Regions from separate parts of the Laceyella sacchari genome, predicted to be linked through region 2. Evidence: a T-box and tRNA genes for the amino acid it is inferred to sense, from the RefSeq annotation. Region 2 holds a T-box; the other holds one or more tRNA genes.
What was found. The T-box of region 2 lies ahead of serS (serine--tRNA ligase). A T-box ahead of a tRNA ligase gene usually reads a tRNA of that ligase, here a tRNA-Ser.

Region 1 (6,572 bases), 290 kb from region 2:
GCGTTTGAAGAGGAAGGGGCAGGAGAATGGAAGGACTGAGAATCGGATTTATCGGCTTGGGGATCATGGGGAAATCGATGGCCCGCAATTTGCACCGAGCAGGTTTCAAAGTGACTGTTTGGAACCGGACAGCCGCCAAAATGGCCGAGGCTAAGGCTGAATGGGGCGCCCACCTCGCGGATTCGCCCAAGGATGTGGCGGCGCAAAGCAATGTAGTGATCACCATGGTTGGCGATACCCCAGATGTGCGGGAAGTGGTGGCTGGTGAAGAAGGAGTTTTGGCTGGCGCACGGCCAGGGACGGTTTTGATTGATATGAGCACCATTTCGCCCGAGGCGACGCGTGAGTTGGCAGAATTAGCGGCCGAACAAGGTGTGGCCATGCTAGATGCGCCTGTCAGTGGCGGGGATGTAGGAGCGCGCAATGGTACGCTTTCGATCATGGTCGGAGGAGAAGAAAAAGTGCTGGAGAAGGTGCGCCCGGTCTTAGAAGCGATGGGCAAGACGATTGTTCACTGCGGTCCGATTGGTGCTGGTCAGACAGTGAAGGCCTGCAATCAGATTTTGTGTGGGTTAAACTTGCTTGGCATGGTAGAGGCGTTGGCCTTTGCCAAAAAAAGCGGTGTGGACCTGGAGAAAATGATTCAAGTCACTTCGCAAGGGGCGGGCGGTTCATGGGCTCTCGCAAACTATGGGCCACGTGTAGTCAAAGGAGATCTGGATCCAGGCTTTTCTGTGCGCTTCCAACAAAAAGATTTGCGAATTGTGCTTGCTGAAGCGGAGCGGATGGAACTCCCGTTGTTGGGGACCGCTACCGTGCAACAATTGTTGCGTGCTGTGCAAGCACACGGCGGTAACGAGGATGGCACGCAAGCGTTGGTTCGGGTCATGGAACAATTGGGGAATGTGGAAATTACGCCAAAGCAATAGTGCGCTTTTTAGCTGATGGTAAGCAACAAGGCTCCGGAATACCCAGAGCCTTGTTGTTATTTAAAAACCGATATATTTGGCAACCAAGTTTTTAGCCAAAGCGGTATCGGTGGTACCTTGTACGAGGATGCGTCCATCCGGGAACACGGCCAGGCGGTGTTGTTCATCGATTTGCACCCGTAGCATAAAGGGGTTGCGTTCCGTTTCCCCGACATGGCGCAGACGCTCAGCCAAGCTGTCCAAATCCAGCTTCACTTGACCCAAAGAGATTTGAACGGATTGGCGTCCGCACATGGAGATTTCTTGCGCCTCCTTTTCCGCTGGATCGAGATAATCCCATTGCCGCTTGGCACAACAGGGGCATTGGTCGTTTTTTTGCGCAGACACCTGAAGTGCTTGGGCTTGATTGTGCCATAAATCGATGTGACGCATCCGCGTTTCCAAGGCTTCCTCTGCTCCGCATAGTAGCTTCAAGGCTTCTGTCGCTTGGTAAGCGGCGATGACATGGATGATAGGGCCGATCACTCCGGCTGTGTCGCATGTTTCTGTAGTGCCTGGCGCAGGGGCATCTGGAAACAAACAGCGCAAACAGGGGGTTACCCCAGGACGAATCGTATAACTCATGCCGCGCGCACTTACGGCACCGCCATAAATCCAAGGGACGCCATGTTTGACACTAAAATCGTTCACCAGATAGCGTACCTGGAAGTTATCCGAGCCGTCCAAGATCAGATCAACTCCGGATAACAATGACTCTGCGTTTTTCCATGTCAGATCCGTAACGTGGGCTTCCAGAGTCAGCGTGGAGTTAATCGCCCGTAATTTGCGTTCGGCGGCGACGGCTTTGGGCATGAAGTTTTGGGCATCTGCTTCGTCAAACAGCATTTGCCGTTGCAGATTGCTCTCTTCAACGAAGTCGCGGTCAATCAGGCGCAACATGCCCACTCCGGCGCGAGCCATATGGTTGGCCAAGGCTGTGCCCAGTGCCCCCAAGCCAACAATCGCTACCCGGGCCTGGCCCAACTTTTCCTGGCCGCTTGGACCGATGGGGGCGAACAGCATTTGGCGTGAATAACGGTTCATGTCTATGTTCATCAGTGAGTACGCCTCCTTCAATCCAAATTATAGCGAATTTTGAAAGCTGGCGGATGTGGAATGAATTTCTGGCTTGTGGGGAAGGGTTAAAGGATGAGGAGGTAGGGCAAATGGAAAAAAAGACGTACTACGTGACGGTTGACATCGGGCCGCGAGCAGGCGAGATTAGAGAAACCCTCGATGTGAACGACCCCAATTACGATTTTGAAATTGAAGCGACACCGGAAGAGATTAATCGTTTGGAGCAGATGTTCAACCAAGTGGAAGACACCGATTTTTCTACATTTGTGTTGGCGCATATCCCATTTTTGGATAATGAACGGAAAGAAAATGTGACCGAAGACAAACAAATTGAGAAGATCTACCGTACCATTTATGAATTGGGGACGCCGGAAACCAAAGAACGGATGCGGAGCGCCGGGTTAGTGCGTTGACATCTAGGTGGTCGGTTGTAAGCGGATATCAGCAACTTTTGAAACTACTTATAAACAAAAGATCGAAAATTAGCATTGAAAGCGGTTACAAACGCTTTGTCTAAACGGACTCCCTTCGCAAGCAAACATACTTTTTGATATACTTAGGCTGTGCATGCTTCTGGTTTTGGAAGTTGGGCACAAAAAAAGTATGTTCGGAGGGAACGTACCGATGAATCAAACGCAGTTTAACAACGGTGCAGGTAGCGCCGTCGCCTCGCGGACAAACACAATGCTACCTCGCGTGTTTTTGTTGATGTTCATGGGTTTGACCATGACCGCTATTATCGCGTATGTATTGGGAACAAATCAAAATGTGGTTCAAGCACTCCTGCAAAACTCGGGGATCTTCTGGGGGATCTGGATCGTGCAATTGGTGTTGGTTTTCGGATTGTCGGCCTTGATCAACCGCATTCCCGCCTTTGTGGCCAACATCGCCTTTTTCGTGTATGCAGCGGTAACTGGAGTCAGCTTTTCGGTTCTGATGGTGTTTTTCAGCTTAGATAGCATCGCCGGGGCGTTTTTCATCGCCGCGGGCATGTTTGGCATCAGCGCATTGGTTGGTTACACCACGAAGATGGACCTGTCCAAGATTGGCTTTTTGGCGCTGATGTTGGTGTTGGGTCTGATTTTGGCATCGCTGGTCAATATCTTCTTCCTGAAGAGCGGCATGATCGAATTGATCATCTCTTACGCCATGGTGATTCTGTTCACGATTGTCACTGCATATGATATGCAGACCATCAAGCATATGAGCGAGATGAATATGGACGAAGAGAACGTGAACAAGTATGCGATTTATGGCGCTTTGATGTTGTACATCGACTTCATCATGATCTTCAGAAACTTGCTTGCCATTTTGAACGACGATTAATATGTGGCCCCCTGCAAGTGTTTGCAGGGGGAGTTTTTATATGGAGAAAAGGGTTCCACGCGCATGTGCACTAGGCCAATTGAAGCATAAAATTTTTTAAAGTATTTTGGTGTAAAAGCTCTTGACTCCTGGTGTTCTCCATGTTAAATTATTAATTGTCACTGCTCCCTGATGCAGTGGAAACAGAGAAAAACAAAGAACCATAAAAAGTTCTTGCAAATTGAAATCAAATGCGATATAATGAATCACGTCGCTGATAATTTTAAAATATTCCTCAGTAGCTCAATGGCAGAGCAACCGGCTGTTAACCGGTAGGTTGTAGGTTCGAGTCCTACCTGAGGAGCCAACGCGGAGAGATACTCAAGAGGCCGAAGAGGACGGTTTGCTAAACCGTTAGGGGGCTACTAAGCCCCGCGAGGGTTCGAATCCCTCTCTCTCCGCCATTTATATGCCTTGGCCCGTTGGTGAAGCGGTTTAACACACTAGCCTTTCACGCTAGCATGCAGGGGTTCGAATCCCCTACGGGTCACCAATATGGACGCTTAGCTCAGCTGGGAGAGCATCTGCCTTACAAGCAGAGGGTCGGCGGTTCGATCCCGTCAGCGTCCACCATATTTTGTGGAGCTGTGGTGTAGAGGCCTAACATGCCTGCCTGTCACGCAGGAGATCGCGGGTTCGAATCCCGTCAGCTCCGCCATTTTTCTTGGCGGCCGTGGCGAAGTGGTTAACGCACCGGATTGTGGCTCCGGCATTCGAGGGTTCGATTCCCTCCGGTCGCCCCACTTTGGGGGATAGCCAAGCGGTAAGGCAACGGACTTTGACTCCGTCATGCGTAGGTTCGATCCCTACTCCCCCAGCCATTTTTTTTTGCGAGCCATTAGCTCAGTTGGTAGAGCACCTGACTTTTAATCAGGGTGTCGAAGGTTCGAGTCCTTCATGGCTCACCACAACACATTAAGCAGTTGGGCATGACTGCATGCAGACAGGGTTCAAAATGAGAACGCCTTTTTTTATGCCCATCAACGCCTTATTGTCGGATTGAACCGACAGTGGGGCGTTTTTTTTGAATAGATCCTATGGTGTGCGGAGTCTTTATGCGTAACTTATAGCAATCAGTGATGCATCATCCACTATCGAGTGGCAGGGATTGCGGGGTGATTTTGTGAAAACGGCGGAGCATTATTTGGAGTTAAGGTATCGGCTACGGAATGTGGCCAATCATTGCTCCATCTATGTCAGTTTGGATGAGTTGGCGTCCATCCTTTATTGTTCTACACGAAATGTGAAACGCATCCTGAGCAATATGCAAGAAGACGGCCTGATCTATTGGAAACCGGGAGGCGGTCGTGGGCACCGGTCCAAACTGCTGTTCAGGTGCTCGTTGGAAGAAGCGTTAACCACCCATATTGATGCTTTGTTGCATCGGGGAGCATTCAAAGAAGCGATTCGTTGGCTTAAACGGGAAGGCATTCCCGCCCGGGTACGGGAACGTTGTTATCGTGAAGTGTTAGCGGCGCTGAGCTTTCCGCGCATTCATGTTAGGGAGATAGAAGGACTAAACCGAACATGGCCATCTGGCATTGTGCCGGCGATGGTTTCCACGAATACAGGAAGGTGGCTGTTTGTGGATGGTCAAGACGGCGATAATAGAAAATAAAAGAGTAGAGAAAGCCCGGCACTGGTCTGCCGGGCTTTTTTATACCTATCTCCCCTGGACAACGTGATGTTGGAAAGATTACTGCGTCCGCCGCTGGATAAGAGGGGCGATGCGGTCGATGCGGTTGGTCCAGATGCCACCTGTGTAGTTTTCTGGCAAATGGTTGAGGTCTTCGGCGGTGTCAAAACCGGCGGAAAACCCATCACCATCCCGGACGAGAATGGTTCGTGTGCCTGCCTCGTTCATCCGGGCTAAGAAACGGTGGGGCCAACCCCACAACCATGGCGCGGCGTAATCGGGAACATGGAGTTGCGTGTGTTTGCATGCGTCTGGTACGATACCGGTCCAACCGATGGCTATGTAAGGAAGCAGACACTTTTTCAGTGAGGCTTTGGACATGGTGCGCAGATGGGGAAGTTGCTGTTCCAGAGCGGCAATGGGTTCATCTCCACCATATACGGTGATCCGGGATAAGCGGTCGGCAGGCAAGGTGGCCAACCGACGGGCTAGTTGAGTTCCTTCCGCAGGGTCGTTGCTTTTCACATGGATCAGCAACTCCTGCTTGGGAAACGCGGCCAGCACTTCGTCAAGCGAAGGCATTAGCCCCACTCCTTTGCCGCGGAATGGAAACGTTTTGCCGCCGTCAGCAGTGTATCCGTAACCGATATCCAACTTCTTCAGTTCAGACAGCGTATACTCATGCGTCACACCGGTAGCATTTGTCCGGCAATCGAGTGTCCAGTCATGAAAAACAGCAAACTGGCCATCTTTGGTGGGATGAACATCCAATTCCACCATATCGGCCCCGGCGGCAAACGCCGCTCGCATGGATGGGAGCGTATTTTCGAGGTAGGGGTGTTCAGGTGGATAAATTCGCTCCGCTGTACAAGTGTCATTGGTCAGCCCCTTCATGTCGAATGTTTGCCCAAGTCCCCGGTGCGCCAGCAACATGGGCTTTTGAGCGGATGGGTTGGTGAAGAGCGAGCTGTTGTTGAAATATACGAACACGATCAAGCCCAGCACCACCCAGAATCGCTTTTTCTTAAGTAGTCGCTTCATCTTTGGTAGCCCTCCATTTCGCGGTTGTCTATTAAATGGAGCAATATGATTGCGGTATGGAATGAATGTTTTCACTTCTCATTTTACTGACGGAGGGTGAAAGAAAAAGGGCTTTTCAGACGGTCTATGTCCCCGTTTTTGTGCGATAGGGGCCTAAGGGGGGCGACAATCGAGTGTAGGGCACAAAAAAAGCGGCTGCTCTACGTCCAGCCGCTTAGTTGTTATTTGTTTATTTTAAGTCGTTGTACAATTTGTTGAGCAATGTTTGGTTGCGGTCGCTTGACAACTCCCAGACCATGGCACCAGCCAAGCCTTTGGATTTGAGATAAGCGGTTTTGTGGCCAAAGGATTCCGCATCATCATAGGAAATGAACACTTTGTTGGTTGGATTGTACAGATAGGGTACTTTGGAGACCGAATTCCAGTAGCGGGTGTAACCATTTTTATTGATATAGTTGTTTTCCAGGTCAGAGAAGTCGAACACG
Region 2 (6,572 bases):
TCATCTGTAATCTCATAACGCCGTCTCATCATGATGTCTCCTTGCTTTTGTTGTTATGAACATTCTAACAGGAAAACATGATGGATTCACCAGACACGCCCTAGACCAAGGGTAAGTCGTGAGGTAGGGGAGGACGACACCAACTCCCCCCTCCCTAAGCATGGGGAGTTGTCAATATGGATTTGTATAGTGTAAATAAAATTATTATTTACTAAAAATATAAATGGGATGAATTATTGGAGTGATTTAAAGTGGCTTGGAGAGACGTTATCCTTAACAAAAGGGTTGATAAGCTTACACTAAAACAAGTACTGCTTGAGGTTTTTCAATCCAGTATTGAACAGTCGAAGATTGAAATAGATGAAATTAAAATTATTGGCAATATTACGGAAATGGCAGACATAGAAGAACATACACGATTAGTCTGTGAAGTCTCACTTTGTCAAAATGATGAGTTCATGTTCATGCTATCGATTAGTATTTTAGATGAACAATTATGGACTGAAAATGATATCGAGGTTGTCTCGAAAATTTGTTCAAAACTAGGTTGCAAGGCTTTAATTGAGAATGTTAATGAACTCGCTCCTAGTATTATGTTTCTTGTTCATCCCGATGGACGATATGAACATATTACGGTAGATCCTGATGCACTTGATGGTTTTCCTGTAGAGGATTCGTATTTTAAAGGTTGATAATACCGGGAGCCGTAAACGCAAATATGTTTGTTCTTGCGAACTTTATAACATATAAATAACCTCTCCTTTTCTTCACATCGTTGACCTAAGACCAAATCTAAAATATCAAAAAGGCAAAAACGCTATAAAAAAGCCGCCCCACCATGATGGTGGGACGGCTTTTCTTCATTTGGCGGAGAGGGTGGGATTCGAACCCACGGATGCCTCACGACATCGGCGGTTTTCAAGACCGCTGCCTTAAACCACTCGACCACCTCTCCATGATGGTGAAAGTGAGTTACAGATATTAATTATACAGATTTTTTTGCGATTGTCAAATGAAAAAACAAAGTGGTTCGGGAGCGGAGCCATCAGGGAATCCGCCCCCTAAACACTTATTTCCCCAAAATTTCCAATCCGCCCATGTACGGTTGCAACGCTTTGGGAATGCGGATGGTGCCGTCGGCCTGTTGGTGATTTTCAAGAATCGCAGCCACAGTGCGTCCCACCGCCAAGCCAGAGCCGTTGAGGGTGTGCGCAAACTCCGGCTTCGCTTTGGCATCGCGGCGGAAGCGAATGTTGGCGCGCCGTGCCTGGAAGTCGCCGCAGTTGCTGCAAGAGGAGATTTCACGGTATTGGCCGTTGCTTGGCATCCACACTTCCAAGTCATAGGTCTTGGTTGCGCTAAAGCCCATGTCGCCCGTGCACAAGGTGATGACACGATACGGAAGCTCCAGCCGTTGCAACACCGTTTCGGCATTGGCTACCATCTTCTCCAATTCATCATACGAGGACTCCGGTTGGACGATTTTGATCATCTCTACCTTGTTAAATTGGTGCAAACGAATCAAACCACGGGTGTCTCGGCCCGCCGAACCCGCCTCAGAACGGAAGCAGCTCGTATACGCGGTGTAGTATTTGGGCAGGTCATCGCCGTTCATGATCTCGCCTGCATGATAGTTAGTCACTGGCACTTCCGACGTCGGAATCAGGAAATAATCCTGATTATCGGCCAATTTGAAAGCATCCTCTTCAAACTTGGGCAGTTGCCCCGTTCCCGTCATGGCCTGCCGGTTGACGATATAAGGGGGAATCATCTCTGTGTACCCATGTTCGGTGGTGTGCAAGTCGAGCATGAAGTTGATCAAAGCTCGTTCTAGCCGTGCCCCCAACCCTTTGTAGAAAACAAACCGTGAACCAGCGACTTTGGCCGCCCGTTCAAAATCGAGGATGTCCAGCTCCTCCGCGATTTCCCAATGAGGCTTCACTTGATGATCCGTTTGCGGCACCTCACCCCAAGTGCGAACCACCACATTCTCTTCTTCCGAAGCACCCACTGGCACGCTCTCGTGTGGCAAGTTGGGCAGAGTCAAGAGCAAGCCTTCCAATCGCTCATCCAACTGGCGCAGTTCTTCGTCCAACTGCTTAATCTCGTCCCCCACGCGGCGCATCTCCAAAATTTGCTCTTGGGCGTCTTCTTTGTTCTTCTTTTTCTCCGCGATTAATTTGGAAACGACATTGCGCTGATTTTTCAACTGTTCAGTTTGCTGAATCAGTTCACGGCGGCGTTGGTCGAGATCGATAAACGCGTCTAATCCGGACAAGTCGCCCCCCCGCGTTTGCAATCGTTGTTTGACCTCTTCCAATTGGCCGCGCAACAATTTGATGTCTAACATCAAAACACCTCCTATCATGAATCAAAAAAAGGGCCTCCATCCACAAAAGGGACGGAAGGCCCGCGTTGCCACCCTTATTGACCCATAAGCGCACACGCTTACAAGTCCGCTCTAACGAGATATCGGCTCGCTCCGTCAGCACTTAGGCGGGACAATCCCGCGGTCGCACCTCGCTCTGAGGGTGGATTCGCTGGCGACCCGGGACGACTCCCACCAACCGTCGCCTCTCTAAGCCGGCATCCTCCAGCTACTATTCCTCTTCATTGCGGTTCGCATCATATAAAAATGTGTTGTTCTATTATATCCTATTTTGCCACATTTGTAATCATCGATTCGCGCACCATCTCAACAAAATAGGCGTGAAAACGGACATCATCCGTCAACTCAGGATGGAACGCCGCACAGAGCAATCGATCTTGTCTCGCCGCCACGATTTTGTCTTCGATGACCGACAGCACTTCCACACCCTCGCCCACTTTTTCTATATAGGGGGCACGGATAAAGACGGCTGGAAACACATCAGCCACGCCCTTGATCGCCAAGTCCGCTTCAAAGCTTTCACGCTGGCGTCCGAAGGCATTGCGCTTCACATCGATGTCCATCAAATCGAGATGGGGTTCATCAAGGTTCTCTACCCGTTTGGCGATCATGATCAATCCTGCACATGTGCCGAAAATGGGTTTCCCCTGCTCATGCAGTCGCATGATCGGCTCCCGCAATCCATATTGCCGCATCAGCTTGCCGATCGTGGTCGACTCGCCGCCTGGGATCACCAATCCGTCCAAGTCGGCCAGTTCATCGGCACGTTTGACCGCCACCACTTTCGCCCCGGCCAATTCAAGCAAGCGGATATGTTCCCGCACTGCTCCTTGCAAAGCGAGTACACCAATTTTCATCGTTACGAAACCTCCTACCAACCGCGTTCTTGCATCCGTTCAGCCGCGCTCAGTTTGGAGATTTCCAGACCGGTCATCGGTTCTCCCAAACCTTTGGACACTTCTGCGATTAACTCGAAGTCTTCATAATGGGTGGTCGCCTGCACAATAGCTTTCGCGTATTTCTCCGGATTCTCCGATTTGAAGATACCGGAACCGACAAAGACGCCATCTGCGCCCAGTTGCATCATCAACGCTGCGTCGGCCGGAGTTGCCACCCCACCGGCTGCGAAGTTAACCACAGGCAGACGGCCGGTCTCGTGAATTTGCAACAGCAATTCAAACGGCGCACCCAATTGCTTAGCTTCTGCCATCAACTCATCACGAGACATGCTTTTCACTTTGCGGATCTGGCTTTGCATCATACGCATATGGCGAACCGCTTCCACGATATTCCCTGTGCCTGGTTCTCCTTTGGTGCGGATCATGGAAGCCCCTTCACCAATACGGCGCAAAGCTTCACCCAAGTCGCGCGCCCCGCAGACAAAAGGCACCGTGAATTGCGATTTGTCGATGTGGTACAAGTCATCTGCAGGTGTAAGCACTTCACTTTCGTCAATGTAGTCTACACCCATCGCTTCCAACAGGCGCGCTTCCACGAAATGCCCAATCCGCGCCTTCGCCATGACGGGAATGGTTACCGCATTCATCACTTCTTCGATGATCGTTGGATCCGCCATGCGAGCCACCCCGCCGGCCGCACGGATATCTGAAGGAACGCGCTCCAGCGCCATAACTGCCACAGCGCCGGCTTGTTCCGCTATTTTCGCTTGCTCCGCGTTGACGACGTCCATAATTACGCCGCCTTTTTGCATTTCGGCCATGCCGCGTTTTACCCGATCAGTTCCTGTCTGGCGAGTTGTCATCTTTGTTGCCCCCTATAGCCTTATCAAAATGGTCGAGAGGTGATCTGCCTTTCCTCTCTCATTTATTATAAAGAATTATGGCCATTTGAAAACAACCTAGTTAAACCAGCCCTTGATCGTATCTCCTGCTTTGCGGAAAAACAGGCGGAACTCACTAGCTTGTTCCACTGGTGCAGCGGCGACCATTTGGATTGGTGCTACCCCTTTGACAGGCTGATTTTTGTAAAGCAATCTCGCCTCGCCAACCACATCCCCTTTGTTGAGTGGGGCTTGGACACCCTTTTTAAATGTCACTTGGATGGTGTAATTTTCCTCTTCACCAATACGAGCAGGGATCACCAGCTTGTCATTGGCAACCACGGGAACAGTCCGTTCCACCCCATTAGGAAGGGCGAGCGTTTCTTTGCCCTGAATCTTGCCATTCTTGGCGATCCATTCCTTTGGTTGGAAGGAGCCAAAGCCATAATCAAACAGTTTTTTAGTCTCCGCAAAACGTGCATGTTCGTTGCTGGTACCCATCACAACCGAAATCAACCGGTAACCACTTTGTTCGGCCGTCCCGGTGAAGCAATATCCGGCACGATTGGTATGTCCTGTCTTCAATCCGTCGACGCCTTCATAAAATTGGTTGAACCCGGGCAGCATTTTGTTCCAGTTTGGTTTTTTCAGAGCGTGATCCGTGCCTTCAAAGAACGTGGCCTCTGTCATGGCGGTGGTTTGCAACACTTCCGGATAGGTGCGGATCAATTCTCTCGCCAAAATGGCCGAATCTCGGGCTGACATCACATGGTCACCAGGCACTTGAGGTGGATCAGGATACAAATGCAAGTCCAAACCAGACGCGCAGCGATAATGCGTATGTACCATGCCTAAAGCCTGCGCTTTTTGATTCATGAGCTCCACGAAACCTTCTTCCGTCCCTCCCACATGTTCCGAAAGGGCCACAGTCGCATCATTGGCAGAGTAGACCAACATCGCCGTGAACAACTCTTTTACCGTCACCTTTTGGCCTGCTTTAAGAAATATCTGGGCTTCTTCAATGTTGGCAGCTCGTTGGCTGACGGTAACCACATCTTCCCACTTCAGTTTGCCTTCGTTGATTTTATCCAACACAACAAAAGCCGACATCATCTTGGTCATGCTGGCTGGCGCCCTCTCTTCATCCGCCTTAAACTCCCCCAGAACGGCGCCCGAGTCAAAATCCAGCAAAATATATGACTTCGCTTTGATATCCGGGGTCAATTCTTCCGCCGACACTGCGATCGGCGAGAAGAAAAGGGCGGATATGGACAGCAAAACAAAAAGCGCGATCATTCGCGCGATGCGCATGGATTTCATTTTTTGTCCTCCCACCCAAAATTATTTTAAAACAAGCGTGCCGATCCGCCATATTTAAGTTGAAAATGGAAAGCTGAATGATGGACCAAGGCTTTGCAGTTTGTATTAGGAACCCACGATCCGTCGTTCAGCATCCCTTTCCATTTCATGACTGATCGACTCACTAAATTTATAAATTAACAGTTATGTTCAAAAAGGACGATAATCTGATATTAAATATATCAAAAAAGGAGAGCAAAAAGAAATGAACAAGCAGAAAAGTTCTGCTTGTTCACAAAAACGCCGTTTATACGTGGTAGTTTGGCGCTTCTTTGGTGATTTGTACATCATGCGGATGGCTTTCGCGCAAGGAAGCTGAAGTGATGCGGATAAACTGGCTTTTCTCCTTCAGATCAACCAGCGTGGCAGCACCGCAATATCCCATACCAGCCCGGATTCCCCCGACCAATTGATAGACTGTATCAGCCAATGGCCCTTTGTATGGCACACGTCCCTCAATGCCCTCAGGCACCAGCTTTTGCTCGTTTTCTTGGAAATAGCGATCCTTGCTTCCCGCTTGCATTGCACCGATGGAGCCCATGCCGCGATACACTTTGAAGCGGCGTCCTTGGAAGATTTCCGTTTCTCCTGGAGATTCCTCCGTACCGGCAAACAAACTACCCAACATCACCGCATCAGCACCTGCGGCCAACGCTTTGACGATGTCCCCAGAATAACGGATTCCGCCATCAGCGATAATCGGAACGCCATACTGACGGGCTACGTTGGCACAATCATAGATTGCGGTCACTTGAGGCACGCCGATTCCCGCAACCACACGAGTGGTGCAGATCGATCCTGGGCCGATACCTACTTTCACCACACTGGCACCCGCTTCGATCAAGTCGCGCGTACCTTCGCCAGTAGCCACGTTTCCAGCGACGATAACAAGATCGGGGTATTGCGCTCTCAAAGTGCGAACCGTTTCCAACACACCTGCAGAATGGCCATGAGCTGTATCTACCACGATCAAGTCCACTTCCGCTTCTACCAATGCGGCAACACGACGCATGGTATCTTTGGACACGCCAACCGCTGCCCCAA

Region 1: it has a tRNA-Ser gene. The T-box ahead of serS (serine--tRNA ligase) is inferred to sense a tRNA for this amino acid. The anticodon was not compared.

The regions. Positions count from the first base shown of each region.
Region 1 covers NZ_CP103866.1:305,991-312,562, forward strand. The annotation lists gene NYR52_RS01680 (NAD(P)-dependent oxidoreductase) at 27-929, shown strand; gene NYR52_RS01685 (ThiF family adenylyltransferase) at 990-2,024, opposite strand; gene NYR52_RS01690 (hypothetical protein) at 2,135-2,458, shown strand; gene NYR52_RS01695 (Bax inhibitor-1/YccA family protein) at 2,670-3,371, shown strand; tRNA gene NYR52_RS01700 (tRNA-Asn) at 3,643-3,717, shown strand; tRNA gene NYR52_RS01705 (tRNA-Ser) at 3,722-3,814, shown strand; tRNA gene NYR52_RS01710 (tRNA-Glu) at 3,827-3,903, shown strand; tRNA gene NYR52_RS01715 (tRNA-Val) at 3,908-3,983, shown strand; tRNA gene NYR52_RS01720 (tRNA-Asp) at 3,992-4,068, shown strand; tRNA gene NYR52_RS01725 (tRNA-His) at 4,078-4,153, shown strand; tRNA gene NYR52_RS01730 (tRNA-Gln) at 4,157-4,231, shown strand; tRNA gene NYR52_RS01735 (tRNA-Lys) at 4,243-4,318, shown strand; gene NYR52_RS01740 (SgrR family transcriptional regulator) at 4,534-5,028, shown strand; gene NYR52_RS01745 (glycerophosphodiester phosphodiesterase family protein) at 5,107-6,087, opposite strand; gene NYR52_RS01750 (glycosyl hydrolase family 18 protein) at 6,317-6,572, opposite strand, start outside.
Region 2 covers NZ_CP103866.1:11,061-17,632, reverse strand. The annotation lists partial or broken gene NYR52_RS00080 (IS5 family transposase) at 1-29, opposite strand, end outside; gene NYR52_RS00075 (hypothetical protein) at 252-692, shown strand; tRNA gene NYR52_RS00070 (tRNA-Ser) at 866-955, opposite strand; gene serS (serine--tRNA ligase) at 1,070-2,350, opposite strand; T-box leader at 2,395-2,623, opposite strand; gene pdxT (pyridoxal 5'-phosphate synthase glutaminase subunit PdxT) at 2,656-3,246, opposite strand; gene pdxS (pyridoxal 5'-phosphate synthase lyase subunit PdxS) at 3,261-4,151, opposite strand; gene NYR52_RS00050 (D-alanyl-D-alanine carboxypeptidase family protein) at 4,248-5,489, opposite strand; gene guaB (IMP dehydrogenase) at 5,776-6,572, opposite strand, start outside.